Regions from separate parts of the Psychrobacillus sp. FJAT-21963 genome, predicted to be linked through region 2. Evidence: riboswitches for the same ligand, from Rfam matches in the RefSeq annotation. Region 2 holds a riboswitch; each other region holds the start of a gene.
The links. Region 2 has a riboswitch for S-adenosylmethionine ahead of AN959_RS07675 (MetQ/NlpA family ABC transporter substrate-binding protein). Riboswitches for the same ligand answer to the same signal wherever they lie in the genome.
Positions count from the first base shown of each region.

Region 1 (4,706 bases), on a different contig from region 2:
AATCGTAATGCCCTTGCACATATTAATGAAATAAAAGCAGCATCGCTAATCATTCACGGTAAAAAGGATTTGAATGTATCATTTGAACATGCGAAGGTTTTAGAAGAAGCGTTATTAGGGAATGATAAGGTTGTAGAGACATGGTATTTTCACGACTTCACGCATTTCTTTCCAAGTAAAGTCAATCGACAAGTGGTGAAGGATGCTTGTATGTGGATGAAAATGCAGAAAGGGGTTTAATAGATGGGGAACATTGTCGTATCTATTGAAACAACAAGTACAAATGATAAATCTTCGTTCGCAACTAATACGAGTTTTTGGACAGATCTTTGGGATAATTATACTTCGGATTTCCAGGAAGTTGTCATTCATTGTTGGAAAGAAGAATTAGCTGCGATTGAAGAACTAAGTGCCAGAGCTATTTCGGTAATGGATGAAGGATTAATGAAGGTATTAACAATTAATCTGAATGAGGATAATCGACTCTTTTTGAGAAGTCATTCAATTGATGTAAATGGCGGTTTGAAATGGTTTGCTATGTTCTTTCACATAGACGGTGATGAACGGTTAGAGATAAGTCATTATGGATCAGAAATCATATTGTATAAGGTAGACGAAGAAGAGGCGAAGAATTTTATATCCATCTTTTCTCCTTCGGTTATAACGCATTATTATGATGATTATGCAGACTAAAAAAGAGGATGTCACCATATGAATGGGACATCCTCTTTATTCTTTGGAAAACTACATTAAGCAGCTTTGCACTTTTTTATTATGCTAAAGGTCCACCTTTTAGCGTGATATCTTCCGATACAGTTCCAAACTTTTTAAAGTTTTCACGGAACGCTTGAGCAAGCTCGCTAGCTTTTTGGTCGTATGCAGCTTTATCTTCCCATGCATTACGTGGTACTAATACTTCAGAAGGAACACCTTCTACTTGTGTAGGAATTGATAAGCCAAATACTGCGTCAGTTTCTGTTTCTACTTCATTTAGCTTACCTTCAATTGCAGCACGAACCATTGTACGTGTGTAAGAAAGCTTCATACGACTTCCAACACCGTATTCTCCACCAGTCCAGCCAGTGTTTACTAAAAATACTTGTGCACCGTGTTCATCGATTTTCTTCCCAAGCATTTCAGCATAAACAGTTGCATGCAATGGTAGGAATGGAGAACCGAAGCAAGTTGAGAAAGCTGGTTGTGGAGAAGTTATTCCACGCTCAGTACCTGCTAATTTAGACGTGAATCCACTTAGGAAGTGGTACATTGCTTGTTCTTTCGTTAATTTACTGATTGGAGGCAATACGCCGAAAGCATCAGCAGTTAAGAAAATAATTGTATTTGGGTGACCAGCTACAGATGGGTCTACTATATTTTCTATATTTTGGATTGGGTAAGCAGCACGTGTATTCTCAGTTAAAGAATTATCGGCATAATTAGCGATACGTGTTTCTGCATCTACTACGACGTTTTCTAAAACCGTTCCAAATGTAATCGCGTCAAAAATTTGAGGCTCATTTTCGCGAGTTAGGTCGATACATTTAGCGTAGCATCCACCTTCAATGTTAAATACTCCATTATCAGACCAACCGTGTTCGTCATCACCGATTAATTTACGTCCTGCATCTGCAGAAAGTGTTGTTTTTCCTGTTCCTGAAAGACCAAAGAATAATGCTACATCACCATCTTCACCAACGTTTGCAGAACAGTGCATAGGTAAAATGTTTGCTTCTGGCAGTAAATAGTTCATAATAGAGAATATAGATTTTTTCATTTCTCCAGCATATTCAGTACCACCGATTAATACAATGCGTTTTTCCATTGAAACGATAATAAATGTTTCTGATTTTGTACCGTCCACTGCTGGATTTGCTTTAAAGTTAGGTGCACTGACAATTGTGAAATCTGTTTTATGGGTTGTCAGTTCTTCTTCTGAAGGACGAATGAATAACTGATGGGCAAATAGATTGTGCCAAGCATATTCATTTATTACTTGAATTCCTATGCGTGAATCCTTATCCGCACCTGCAAATCCTTTGAACACAAATAGTTCATCTTGTGTTGCAAGGTAGTCTGTTACTTTTTTATAGAGTGACTCGAAAATTTCAGAAGAAATTGGTTGGTTTACAGGACCCCAATCGATTTTGTCTCTTGATATAGGTTCATCTACAATGTACTTATCTTGTGGAGAACGACCTGTATATTTACCTGTTTCTGCTTTCACTGCTCCTGTAGATGTTAAAACAGCCTCACCTCTTGATGTTGCTTTTTCCACAAGTTGCGGCACTGATAACTGAATGTGTACATTCTCTCCAGCTAACAATTCGTTCAGTTCACTCACAGTATCGATTGAATTCATATTGGTATACCATCCTTTTTATTGTTTTCCCTAAAAAAATAAAGGGATATAGCATTCATATGTGAATTAGTATAACACATTTAACTTAATAGTCTATACTAATGGATTGATTATTTTTTGTTTGTGAATAAATTGTCAACAAATAAATATTGACTTCTCGTTACAACTTACGTATGATGGTAAATTGAACGGATACTCTTATCCCGAGCTGGTGGAGGGGTCAGGCCCTATGAAACCCGGCAACCTGTAATTTTTTTATTGCAAAGGTGCCCAACCTGAGACAAGGTGAGATTCCTTGATTGATAAGAGTGAAAGGTGCTTATGATATTAATAGCCTTTCCTCATGTAATCAAACGTGAGTGAGAGGTTTTTTTTATAACATCGCCCTTTATCCTTGTGTGCCAAGTCCGAAACGGCTTCAAGTTTAATCTATTTGATTTGAAATGGCTTGACATGGGAATGAGTACCGTATCAATTCTTGAGAGAGATCTCGCAGGATATAGGAGGAATATTCTATGACACAACGCAGATTATTTACATCTGAATCAGTTACAGAAGGGCATCCAGATAAAATTTGTGATCAAATTTCTGATGCAATTCTAGATGCAATTCTTACGGAAGATCCAAACGCACGTGTTGCTTGTGAAACAACAGTGACTACAGGGTTAGTATTAGTTGCAGGGGAAATTACAACATCCACTTATGTTGATATTCCAAAAGTTGTACGTTCAACCATTAAAGAAATCGGCTATACTCGTGCAAAATATGGTTTTGACTCTGAAACTTCTGCAGTATTAACTTCTATAGATGAGCAATCAGCTGATATTGCTCAAGGGGTTGACCAAGCTTTAGAGGCACGTGAAGGATCTATGACAGATTCTGATATTGAAGCAATTGGAGCAGGAGACCAAGGTTTAATGTTTGGTTACGCATGTAATGAAACACCTGAACTTATGCCACTTCCAATTAGTTTAGCTCATCAGTTGGCTCGTCGTTTAGCAGACGTTCGTAAAGACGAAACTTTAGACTATTTACGTCCAGATGGTAAAACACAAGTAACTGTGGAGTATGATGAAAATAACAATCCTGTTCATATAGATACAATTGTTATTTCGACTCAGCATCACCCAGAAGTAACGTTAGAACAAATTCAAAAAGATTTAAAAGAAGTAGTTATCAATCCAATTGTTCCTGCTAATTTAATTGATGAAAATACTAAATATTTCATTAACCCAACTGGTCGTTTCGTAATTGGTGGACCACAAGGGGATGCAGGTTTAACAGGTCGTAAAATTATTGTAGATACTTACGGTGGATATGCTCGTCATGGAGGCGGTGCGTTCTCTGGTAAAGATCCAACAAAAGTAGACCGTTCTGCAGCATATGCAGCTCGTTACGTTGCAAAAAATATTGTTGCAGCAGGACTTGCAGATCGTTGTGAAGTACAACTTGCCTATGCAATTGGTGTAGCACAACCTGTATCAATCGCAGTAGACACATTTGGTACTGGGAAAGTAGAAGAGGCTAAATTAGTTTCACATATTCGTGAATTGTTTGACCTTCGTCCAGCTGGTATTATTAAAATGCTAGACCTTCGTCGTCCTATTTACAAGCAAACAGCTGCGTATGGACATTTTGGTCGTACTGACATTGATGCACCATGGGAAAGAACAGATAAAGCAGATTTGTTAAGACAAAAAGCTGGTTTATAAGAAATAATAAAGAAGAGGCTTCCTGTTATAGGATAGCCTCTTTTTTAAAGAAAATTAGTTTTATTTTTGAAGTGATTTATAATACTGCCCTTTTTCTACGTATTCACGAATAATACGTTGCACATCTTCTTTGTCTTCCTCAGATAGCTCCCGAACAACTTTTGCAGGACTACCTATGGCAAGTGAATTAGGAGGAATTTTCTTACCTTGGGTTACTAAACTTCCAGCACCGATAAATGCACCTTCACCGATCTCAGCTCCATCCAAAATAATAGAGCCCATTCCAACCAAAGCACCTTTTCGAATAGTACAGCTATGTAACGTAACTTGGTGTCCAATTGTCACTTCATCTTCAATAACAAGAGGGTTATTAGGACTTTGATGCAAACAACATAAATCTTGGATACTCACTCTTCGTCCAATAATCGTAGGAGCAACGTCCCCTCTGATTACCGTATTAAACCAAATTGTAGACTCTTGTCCGATTGTCACATCGCCTGTAATTGTGACATAATCAGCAATAAATGCAGATTCATCTATTGTTGGATATTTGCCTTTAAATGGATAAATCAATATGCTCACGCTCCTTATGTAAATAGAATATAATTAATGTTATCAAATGAAGAAAAATAATC
Region 1 is NZ_LJIY01000014.1:14,509-19,214, forward strand. Features, by position in the region: gene AN959_RS18340 (S9 family peptidase) at 1-240, shown strand, start outside; gene AN959_RS18345 (hypothetical protein) at 244-693, shown strand; gene pckA (phosphoenolpyruvate carboxykinase (ATP)) at 773-2,359, opposite strand; SAM riboswitch class I at 2,555-2,668, shown strand; gene metK (methionine adenosyltransferase) at 2,875-4,071, shown strand; gene AN959_RS18360 (gamma carbonic anhydrase family protein) at 4,132-4,644, opposite strand.
Region 1: another riboswitch for S-adenosylmethionine. It lies ahead of metK (methionine adenosyltransferase); the one in region 2 lies ahead of AN959_RS07675 (MetQ/NlpA family ABC transporter substrate-binding protein).

Region 2 (4,706 bases):
TATTTCGGACTTCTCTTAGTTTAGGAAGGGGAAGGGAGGTAGCTTCCTTGCCGTTAATGATAACTTTGCCTTGAGTAGGTTTTTCTAGCAGGTTTACGCAACGAATGAGTGTACTCTTTCCGGCCCCGCTGTATCCTATTACTCCATGAATTTCGCCTTTTTTTACATGAATATTGACATTTTTCACTGCTTTTACAATGCCATTCTTGCTGTTAAATTCTTTCGATATATTTTCTAATACAATCATTGTTTGTCTTCCTTTCTAAAGAAAACGTTACCAAGGTCGGTAACGTTTTCGAATATTATCTACTCTTCCCAACTAGGTAATACAGAACCTTGAAATTCTTCTTCGATGAATTTTTTAACTTCTTCTGATTGATATGCTTTTACAAACTTTTGAATCGTTGGGTCGTCTTTATTCTCAGCGCGTACAACAATGTAGTTTACATAAGGTGAATTAGATGACTCTAGTAAAATAGAATCTTCTTTTGGATTAATACCCGCATCTAAAGCAAAGTTAGTGTTGATTGCTGCTGCATCAACTTCGCTTAACTGTTTAGGAATTTGTGCTGCTTCTAGCTCAATGAATTTTAAATTTTTTGGATTTTCTTCTAGATCATAGATGGAAGCAGTTTCTCTTTTATCCTCTTTTATTTTGATTAGTCCATGTTCTTCTAAAATGTATAGTGCACGAGCGCCGTTAGTTGGATCGTTAGGTAAACCAAAAGTTGCTCCGTCTGGAAGATCATCGATTGAGTCAAATTTGTCTGAGTAAACTCCCATAGGATTTAGAATTGTTTTCCCAACAGGTACTAAATCTGTTCCATGGTCTTCATTAAAAGTATTTAAGAAGGGCTCATGCTGATAACTGTTAGCATCTAAGTCTTCTTCAGATAATGCAGTGTTTGGAAGTATGTAATCAGAGAAAACTTTTAATTCAATTTCCAGACCGTCTTTTGCAGCTACTTCTTTTGCAACTTCAACAATTTGTTCATGGGGACCTGCTGTAACCCCTACTACTAATTTTTTCTCATTTAACGCTTCCGTTTTTTCTCCTTCACTAGAGCTATCCCCACATGCTGCAAGTGCTCCAGATAAAAGTACTGTTGATAAAAGTAAACCAAATTTTTTCATTTCTTTTCCTCCTATAATTTATTAGTACTGTTGAATAAATATAAAAAGCCTCTCTTTCACAGAAAGAGAGGCACACAAAAATATGATTGTCCTCTCTTATCTGTCAAAACAAATGTTTTGCAGGATTTAGCACCTTTCTACATAAAAAATGTAGATGGTTGCCGAGCTTCAACGGGCCAGTCCCTCAGCTACTCTTGATAAGAGATAAAAGCTATTTAATTTTTCAGCTATTCCATAAAAGTTAATTTACTATATCAACTTATTAAAGTCAACAAATTTTTTCTAGTTGAAATTTTCAGTCGGATTAGTTTAAAGTTATTATCAATAAATAAATATGCAGGGATGATGAATTTTATGTCTTTAATAAGAGCAAATTATGCCACTGGTCAGTTAGGTAAAACTGTTGGTGCAAGACTAGTTTATGGTACAGATTTACTAGAAGGAATTGAGCAATTATGTAAAGTAAATTGTATTGAATATGCAACAATTATAAGCTGTTTTGGAAGTTTTCAACGAAGTGGTTTTGTTTATCTTGTTCCGAATAAAAACTCTAAAATTGGTGTTGGATATAACGACCTTATAGTAAAAGAGGGACCAATAGAATTTTTACAGGGGACAGGTGTTGTATGTAAAAGGGAAGGGGAATACGAAACTCATTTTCACGGATCCATGTGTGACCAACATGGCAACATTTTTGGAGGTCATTTTATCAAAGGAGAAAACCCTGTTATTACGGTTGATGTAGTTTTAGCTGAAGTTACTGGAATGGAGTTTCATCGTAAGTTTGATGAGGAAACAGGAGCAAACCAATTTTATCCAGTGGATTCTAATAAAACTTCAACAAATAAACTGTAATAAAAAAACCGATTTACAAAAGTAAATCGGTCGGGTAGGTTGTAGACAAAAAGAAGTTTGCTAACTCTAGTTCGTTATTATGATTTTAAGTCGTCTGTACTACTCAAAATTATTCTTTCTAAGTAAATAGAAGATAATATGGTAGCATTTATTGGTTTGGAAAAGCGTCCGCTCGACTCCTGCGGGAAAGCGAGACAGATGAGACCCCGCACGTAGCGAGAGCTGCGGAGGAGGCTCGGCGCTCGCCCGCGGAAAGCGAGCGGTAAGCTTTAAGAAAACCTAATTTATCCTTTATAATAATAATTCGAGTTATTCTACAATCTGAGCAATTTACAAAAGTAAATCGATATTGTATTAAAATAGATTTAGTTTTTCAATACGATTTATAGCTTCTACCAATCGAACTTCATCCACTAATAACCCAACACGGACATAGCCTTCGCCAAAGGATCCGAAACCATCTCCAGGAGCTACAGCTACATCGGCTTTTTCTAAAAGTAAGTCTGCAAATTCTTGACTTGTGTAACCTTTTACAACTGGTAACCATGCAAAAAAGGAGCCTTTTGGTGCTTTGACATTCCATCCTATTCTTGAGCAAGCATTTACTAATGCATTTCTTCTACCTTCATACAAAGAAACAAGTTCATCGACACATTCCTGGCTCTCATTGAGTGCAGCAGCGGCAGCAGTTTGGATTGCGGGGAACAGACTAACAAATAAATGATCTTGAATAATATTGATCGCTTCAATTATTTTTGGGTTTCCAACTGCGAAGCCAACCCTCCAACCCGCCATATTATAAGTTTTGGAAAGGGTATACATCTCTATACCTACATCTTTTGCACCTTTAACCTGTAAAAAGCTGATTGGTTTTTGACCGTCAAAACCAATTCCTCCATAGGCAAAGTCGTGAACAATCGCTATATCTGCTTCTTTTGCAAGTGCAACAGTCTCTTCAAAAAAATCCTTTGTTGCAGTTGCCCCAGTAGGATTGTTTGGATAATTTAAGTACATTAACTTCGCATCTTCTTTTTGTATTTCTGTTAATTTACTGTAATCAGGAAGAAAGTTGTTTTCTTCTAGTAAAGGCATTGTTTCAAATCGAACACTTGCTAGCCCCACACCTGATAAGTAATCTGGATAACCTGGATCTGGTAAGAGCATTAGTTCATTTTCGTTCATCATTGCTAATGGTAATTCAACTAGACCAATCTTCGTTCCGAACATTATTGCAACTTCGGTATATGGATCTATTTCTACATTGTACTCGCGTTTATAAAAGTCTGCAGCTGCTTGTTTTAACTCATTTATTCCTCGAAAAGGGGAGTATTTGTGTGATAAAGGATTTGTTGCTGCATCTTGCAATGCTCTAACTATATGTTCAGGAGTAGGTTGATCTGGATTGCCCTGGCCTAAGTTTATGACATCTCTTCCTTCTGACACAGCTAATGCTACTTTTTGAACAAGTGTTGCAAAAAATTGAGTAGGTAAATTTTTTAGTCGATTTGAAAATTCCATGTGTGATACCTCTTTTTCTAAATAGTTGCATAGATTAGACAAATCTTATAATCTTTTTAGTATTATGTCTATAGGTGGTGGCGAAATGAAAGTTGCATGTGTTCAATTAGATATTGCGTTTGGAGCGCCAAAAGAAAATTTTTTGAAGGTTGAAGAAAAAGTAAGAGAAGCAGCCTCTTTAGGAGCTAAAATTGTTGTATTACCAGAGATGTGGAATACAGGGTATGATTTAAAGAGATTAATAGAAATCGCGGACTTGGAAGGCGAAACTACGAAAAAATTATTTTCTCGATTGTCCAAAGAATTAAACATTCATATAGTTGGGGGATCTGTTTCTACCAAAAAAGGGGAGCAGTTTTACAATACAATGTACGTTACAAATTCTCATGGAGAGATAATTTCTGAATATAACAAGGCACACCTATTTAAATTAATGGATGAACACCATTATTTGGAAGAAGGTAATGAAAAGAATCTATTTACATTAGATGGTGTCAAAATGGGTGGAATTATTTGTTATGATTTACGCTTCCCTGAATGGACACGAGCTCATGCATTAAGTGGTGCAAAGGTAATGTTTATTCCAGCTCAATGGCCAGATGCACGAATTGATCACTGGAAAATATTGTTGCAGGCAAGAGCTATTGAAAATCAAATTTTTATTGTTGCTGTAAACCGTGTAGGAAGTGATCCAAACAATTCATTTAATGGTAATTCGATGGTAATAGCCCCTTGGGGAGAATTATTGTGGGTAGGCGAAAATGAAGAAAAGGTTAAACTAGTGGATATTGATATAAATGAAATTGAAGATGTTCGAAAAAGAATTCCTATATTTCAAGATAGAAGAGAAGTATTATATAAGTATCTTTAAAAACAAGGGGGATTTGAGAGATGGAAGAAAATATTCGCGCTATTCAGGATGACTATCCAGATGATTTTGCTTGGTGTTATGGGTGTGGTAGATTAAACGAAGACGGGTATCATTTACGAACGTACTGGAATGGGGACCAGACGGAAACTGTATATGAGCCAAGAGAAGAACATATTGCAATACCTGGATTTGTGTACGGAGGATTAATTGGTGCACTAGTAGATTGCCATGGGACAGGATCAGCATCTCTTGCTTTACATCGGAAGAATGGTCATGAGCCAGGAAGCGGTGAAACACCACCTCGTTTCGTAACAGGCTCATTGCATGT
Region 2 is NZ_LJIY01000002.1:374,630-379,335, forward strand. Features, by position in the region: gene AN959_RS07670 (methionine ABC transporter ATP-binding protein) at 1-247, opposite strand, end outside; gene AN959_RS07675 (MetQ/NlpA family ABC transporter substrate-binding protein) at 307-1,134, opposite strand; SAM riboswitch class I at 1,228-1,338, opposite strand; gene AN959_RS07680 (PPC domain-containing DNA-binding protein) at 1,489-1,989, shown strand; gene AN959_RS07685 (pyridoxal phosphate-dependent aminotransferase) at 2,344-3,507, opposite strand; gene AN959_RS07690 (carbon-nitrogen family hydrolase) at 3,593-4,378, shown strand; gene AN959_RS07695 (PaaI family thioesterase) at 4,399-4,706, shown strand, end outside.

Region 3 (4,706 bases), on a different contig from region 2:
ATCAAAGCTCGCTTGATGGAAGGTAGAGGACAGATAAATCGGGACATTGACAGCACCAGTTTTTCGTTCTCCATGCCCACGAGTTGATGCCACTACAATACTCGTTTCTAACGACTCTTTATAGCCACTCATTTTACGGACACCTCACTTTCCAATAATGCAAAAACTTGTTTCAAGTCTTTTATTAAGTCCTCTGCCTCTTCAACACCGACAGAGAAGCGTAATAGGCTGTTATCTACACCACGTGCTGTACGTTCTTCTTCTGGAATTTCCGCGTGTGTTTGAGTTGCGGGATAGGTGATAAAACTTTCCACTCCTCCAAGGCTTTCTGCAAAAACGATTAATTGGAGGTTTTCAAGAAAGGGATTAATCCATTCACTTTTTTGTAAGCGGAAAGAAAGCATTCCGCCTTTTCCAGAATATAAAACATCCTTTACTGCAGATTCGGTTTGTAAGAATTCAGCAATCTTTTTTGCATTTGCATCATGCTGTTTCATACGTAAGTGAAGTGTTTTTAACCCCCTTATTAATAACCATGAATCAAATGGAGAAAGCACTGCACCTGCTGCATTATGATTTATTAGTAATTTTTCACCTATATCGGTGCCTTTAGAAACAACGAGACCAGCAAGAACATCGTTATGGCCGCCAATGTATTTTGTGCCGCTGTGAATAACAATATCGGCACCAAGTTCAATTGGGCGCTGTAAGTAAGGGGTTAAGAATGTATTATCCACGATTAATAATAAATGATGCTTTTTAGCTAATGTCGCATATTGCTCTATGTCGATTTCTTGCATTAACGGGTTAGTAGGCGTTTCTATAAAGATTGCTTTTGTGTTTTTAGTAATGAGGGCTTCTACTTCTTGAACAGTTTCAAACTTTGAATAGGATGTGCGTATATTGTAGGAATCTGCGTACTGATTAAATAAGCGATAAGTCCCGCCATAAAGATCCTCTGGGGCAATCAGTTCATCTCCTGATTTAAATAGAGATAATACCAATTGAATTGCAGCCATACCAGAACTACAGGCAAATCCCGCTTTTCCAGCTTCTAGCTTCGCGATGCCTTCTTCTAATATAGCTCTTGTCGGGTTTTTTGTACGTGTATAGTCATAACCAGTTGATTGACCAAGTCCGGCATGCTTGTAAGCGGTAGATAAATAGATTGGTGGATTTACAGCTCCTGTCTTCGAATCACTATGGTTCCCTAATTGTACTAGCTGAGTTTCTATACTCTTTTTAGACATCATTATTCATCCTTTACTATTAAATTATAAATGCGCTAGCGCCTATGTTTGCCCCAACAAGCAAATGTGAAAAGAATGCATCTTAAGTTCACCTCATCCTGTAGTAAAGGATGCATGACCCTCATCTCCGAGCCCAGAAGACCTAGGAGGCAGCTTTTCAGCCACCACAAAAGTTTTTGCCGTCTGTGTTTGTGACGAGTTTAAGCAGGAGCAAGGTTCTTCTGCGACGAGCTTTGCGCAGGAGCAAGGTTCCTCTGCGACGAGCTTTGCGCAGGAGCAAGGTCCTTCTGCGATGAGCTTTGCGCAGGAGCAAGGTTCCTTCTGCGACGAGCTTTGCGCAGGAGCAAGGTTCCTTCTGCGACGAGCTTTGCGCAGGAGCAACTATTTCACATATAACCTCGAGGGGCAGTGCGCTGGAGTCTGCCAAAAATAAAAAAAGAGGATTCTCTAATAAGAAGAGAATCCTCAATAAAATACTGAAGTTAGTCTTCTTATCTTCAAGACGTAGAACGTCTATTGGAATTAGCACCACACCTTTATTCGGCTGGTTGCTGAGACATCTTCGGGCCAATCCCTCCGTCTCTCTTGATAAGAAATAAAATATAAAATTTTCAAAAAATTAATTTAGGTAAGTTTATCACGGGATGAATTTTTATACAAGGTCTTTTTTTATGTGTATTTCTAAATAGTACAATAGGAGGTGCTTAATTTTTCGGTATAGCAACCCAATGTTCTTTGGAGACTTCTACTAATTCTGATTGTGATAATTGGTATCGATCTATTTCCCGATTTTCTTCCATTAGGGATCGTTTTTTCTTTGCTTCAATTTTAGGATCTGGAATTGGAATTGCTGCTAATAATGATTTTGTGTATGGGTGCAATGGGTTAGAGTACAATTCTTCACTTTCTGCAAGCTCGACAATTTTTCCTGCATACATAACTGCGACTCTATCACTAATATGCTTGACCATCGATAAATCGTGGGCGATAAAGAGATAGGTAAGCCCCAACCGATGTTGAAGGTCCTCAAGTAATTCAACAATTTGTGCTTGGATAGAAACATCTAATGCGGATAATGGTTCATCACAAACAATAAAGTCAGGTTCTACTGCAAGTGCTCGAGCAATTCCTATTCTTTGTCGCTGCCCACCTGAAAACTCATGTGGATACCGCATTGCATGCTCTGGTTTTAATCCAACCATTACAAGCAATTCTTCTACTCTATTTTTTCTTTCCTCATTATTTTTACTCAACTGATGAATATCTAATGCTTGCCCTATAATATCAAGGACTTTAAAGCGTGGGTTTAAAGACGAATAGGGATCTTGAAAGATCATTTGCATATGACGTCGCATTGTTTTCAATTCATTTTTGTTTAATCTGTTAATGGCTATACCTTGATATAATATGTCTCCATCTGTCGGCTCGTGAAGTCTTAAAACAGCTCTACCGGTTGTAGACTTTCCTGATCCAGATTCTCCAACTAAGCCTAACGTTTCTCCCGGTTTTATGAAAAAGCTGATATCATCGACTGCTTTTAATACATTGCCTTTTCCAGTATTGAAATGTTGTTTAAGAGACCTAACATCGAGTAATGGTTTTCCTTCTTCTATTCCAATGGAGCGAAGAGGGGGACGTTTAGGTTTTTTCTTTTGATCCAGACGAGGAAGGGCATGGAGCAATCTTTTGGTATAAGCATGTTGAGGGTTTTCAAAGATCTCTTCTGTTGTTCCAGTTTCAACAATTTCCCCATCCTTCATCACTGCAACCCTGTCACACATACCTGCGACAACTCCTAAATCATGGGTGATCAAAATAATGGATGTTCCAAAACGTGTCTGCATATCTTTCATCAGATTTAATATTTGTGCTTGAATCGTTACATCTAGTGCTGTAGTCGGTTCATCTGCAATTAGTAAAGTAGGTCGACATGCAAGTGCAATTGCAATCATGACACGTTGACGCATTCCCCCAGAAAATTCATGTGGATATTGATTAAAACGTTCTTCACTATTTTTAATGCCTACAAGTTTAAGTAGTTCAACTGCTTGCTTGTATGCTTCCTTTTTAGATAACTTTTGATGTTTAATTAAGCTTTCAGCGATTTGCTTTCCAATTCGGATAGTAGGGTTTAGAGAGGTCATAGGATCTTGGAAAATCATACTAATATCTCTTCCACGAATACTTTCCATTTCTTTTTCTGATTTATTTACCAGATTTTCACCGAGGAACTCAATTTCTCCGTTTTTCAACAAGGAGGGAGGTGAGGGAAGAAGTCTCATAATGGAACGGGCAGTAACACTTTTTCCGCTACCAGATTCTCCAACAATACCTAAAGTTTCTCCTTTCTTCACGTCAAAACTGACACCTCGTACAGCTTCAAATTCTTTGTCGCTGGTTAGAAACGAGATATGTAGATCTTTTACTTTTAAAACCGTCTCCAACATAAACACCTTCCTAATTCTATATGTAATTAATTAAAATCCATTGACTTAATAAAAGTTCGAATCTATACTATACTATACCACTTGGATTTATACAATATAGGAAAGGAGGTAAATAGTCGTTGGGGTTAAATAAAGAGCCATCCGTCAATTTTGATATATCCGATCATCTTGCATTCATTTTCGGGAAATTGATGAAGAGAGCGCCGTTTAGATTCTTGTTGATAATTTTAGGATTTCCGTTGCATTTTATCACTTTTTTCTATTATCAATTGAAAAAGAAGAACGATACATATTCTATTATTTATGAAAAAATGAATGCTTCCTTGAAAAATTCGGGTCTTAAAGAAGAGCTGAAGAGAGAATTTGCAGACCAATATGTGCGCAAGCATGCTTTCTTTAGTGAAAAAGTAAATGAACAGGAAATGGAGAGAGAAGTAGAAAAGCTTGCAGAGGAAAGATACACAAAAGTACTCTCTGAAAAGATAGAGGAACAATATGAGCAAAATGGATTAAAAAAGCTAACCTATGTTTCCTTTTTTCAAAGTTTACTTAATAAAAAGGCATTTTTAGTTGTTTCATGTATTCCCGGAATACTTATGTATCTATTACTTATTTTTTATAGTAATGCTTTTGTTAAGTTTATCTTTGAACGACTAATTATGAGTATATTTGTTATAGCAGGTGTATCCATTCTAGTATTTACTATTCTATACTTATCTCCTTTTGATCCTGCAGCTAATATCTTGGGAGAAGCAGCGACGAAAGAGCAAATTGCAGCTTTCAATCAGATGCATGGTTTGGATCAGTCTTACTTAGCTCAATTATGGGATGCAATAAAAGGAATAGCTATGTTTGATTTAGGAGCTTCTTTTACTGGAAATGAAGAAGTAGCCACAAGTATTGCGAATAAATTCCCAATAACTTTAAATATTGCAATTTTTTCATTGTTAATGGCGATTGTTATTGCAATACCAGTAGGAATAATTTCAGCTACTAGACAAAATACGTT
Region 3 is NZ_LJIY01000001.1:716,031-720,736, reverse strand. Features, by position in the region: gene metC (cystathionine beta-lyase) at 1-132, opposite strand, end outside; gene AN959_RS03305 (methionine biosynthesis PLP-dependent protein) at 129-1,250, opposite strand; SAM riboswitch class I at 1,739-1,845, opposite strand; gene AN959_RS21945 (ABC transporter ATP-binding protein) at 1,955-3,697, opposite strand; gene AN959_RS03295 (ABC transporter permease) at 3,889-4,706, shown strand, end outside.
Region 3: another riboswitch for S-adenosylmethionine. It lies ahead of AN959_RS03305 (methionine biosynthesis PLP-dependent protein); the one in region 2 lies ahead of AN959_RS07675 (MetQ/NlpA family ABC transporter substrate-binding protein).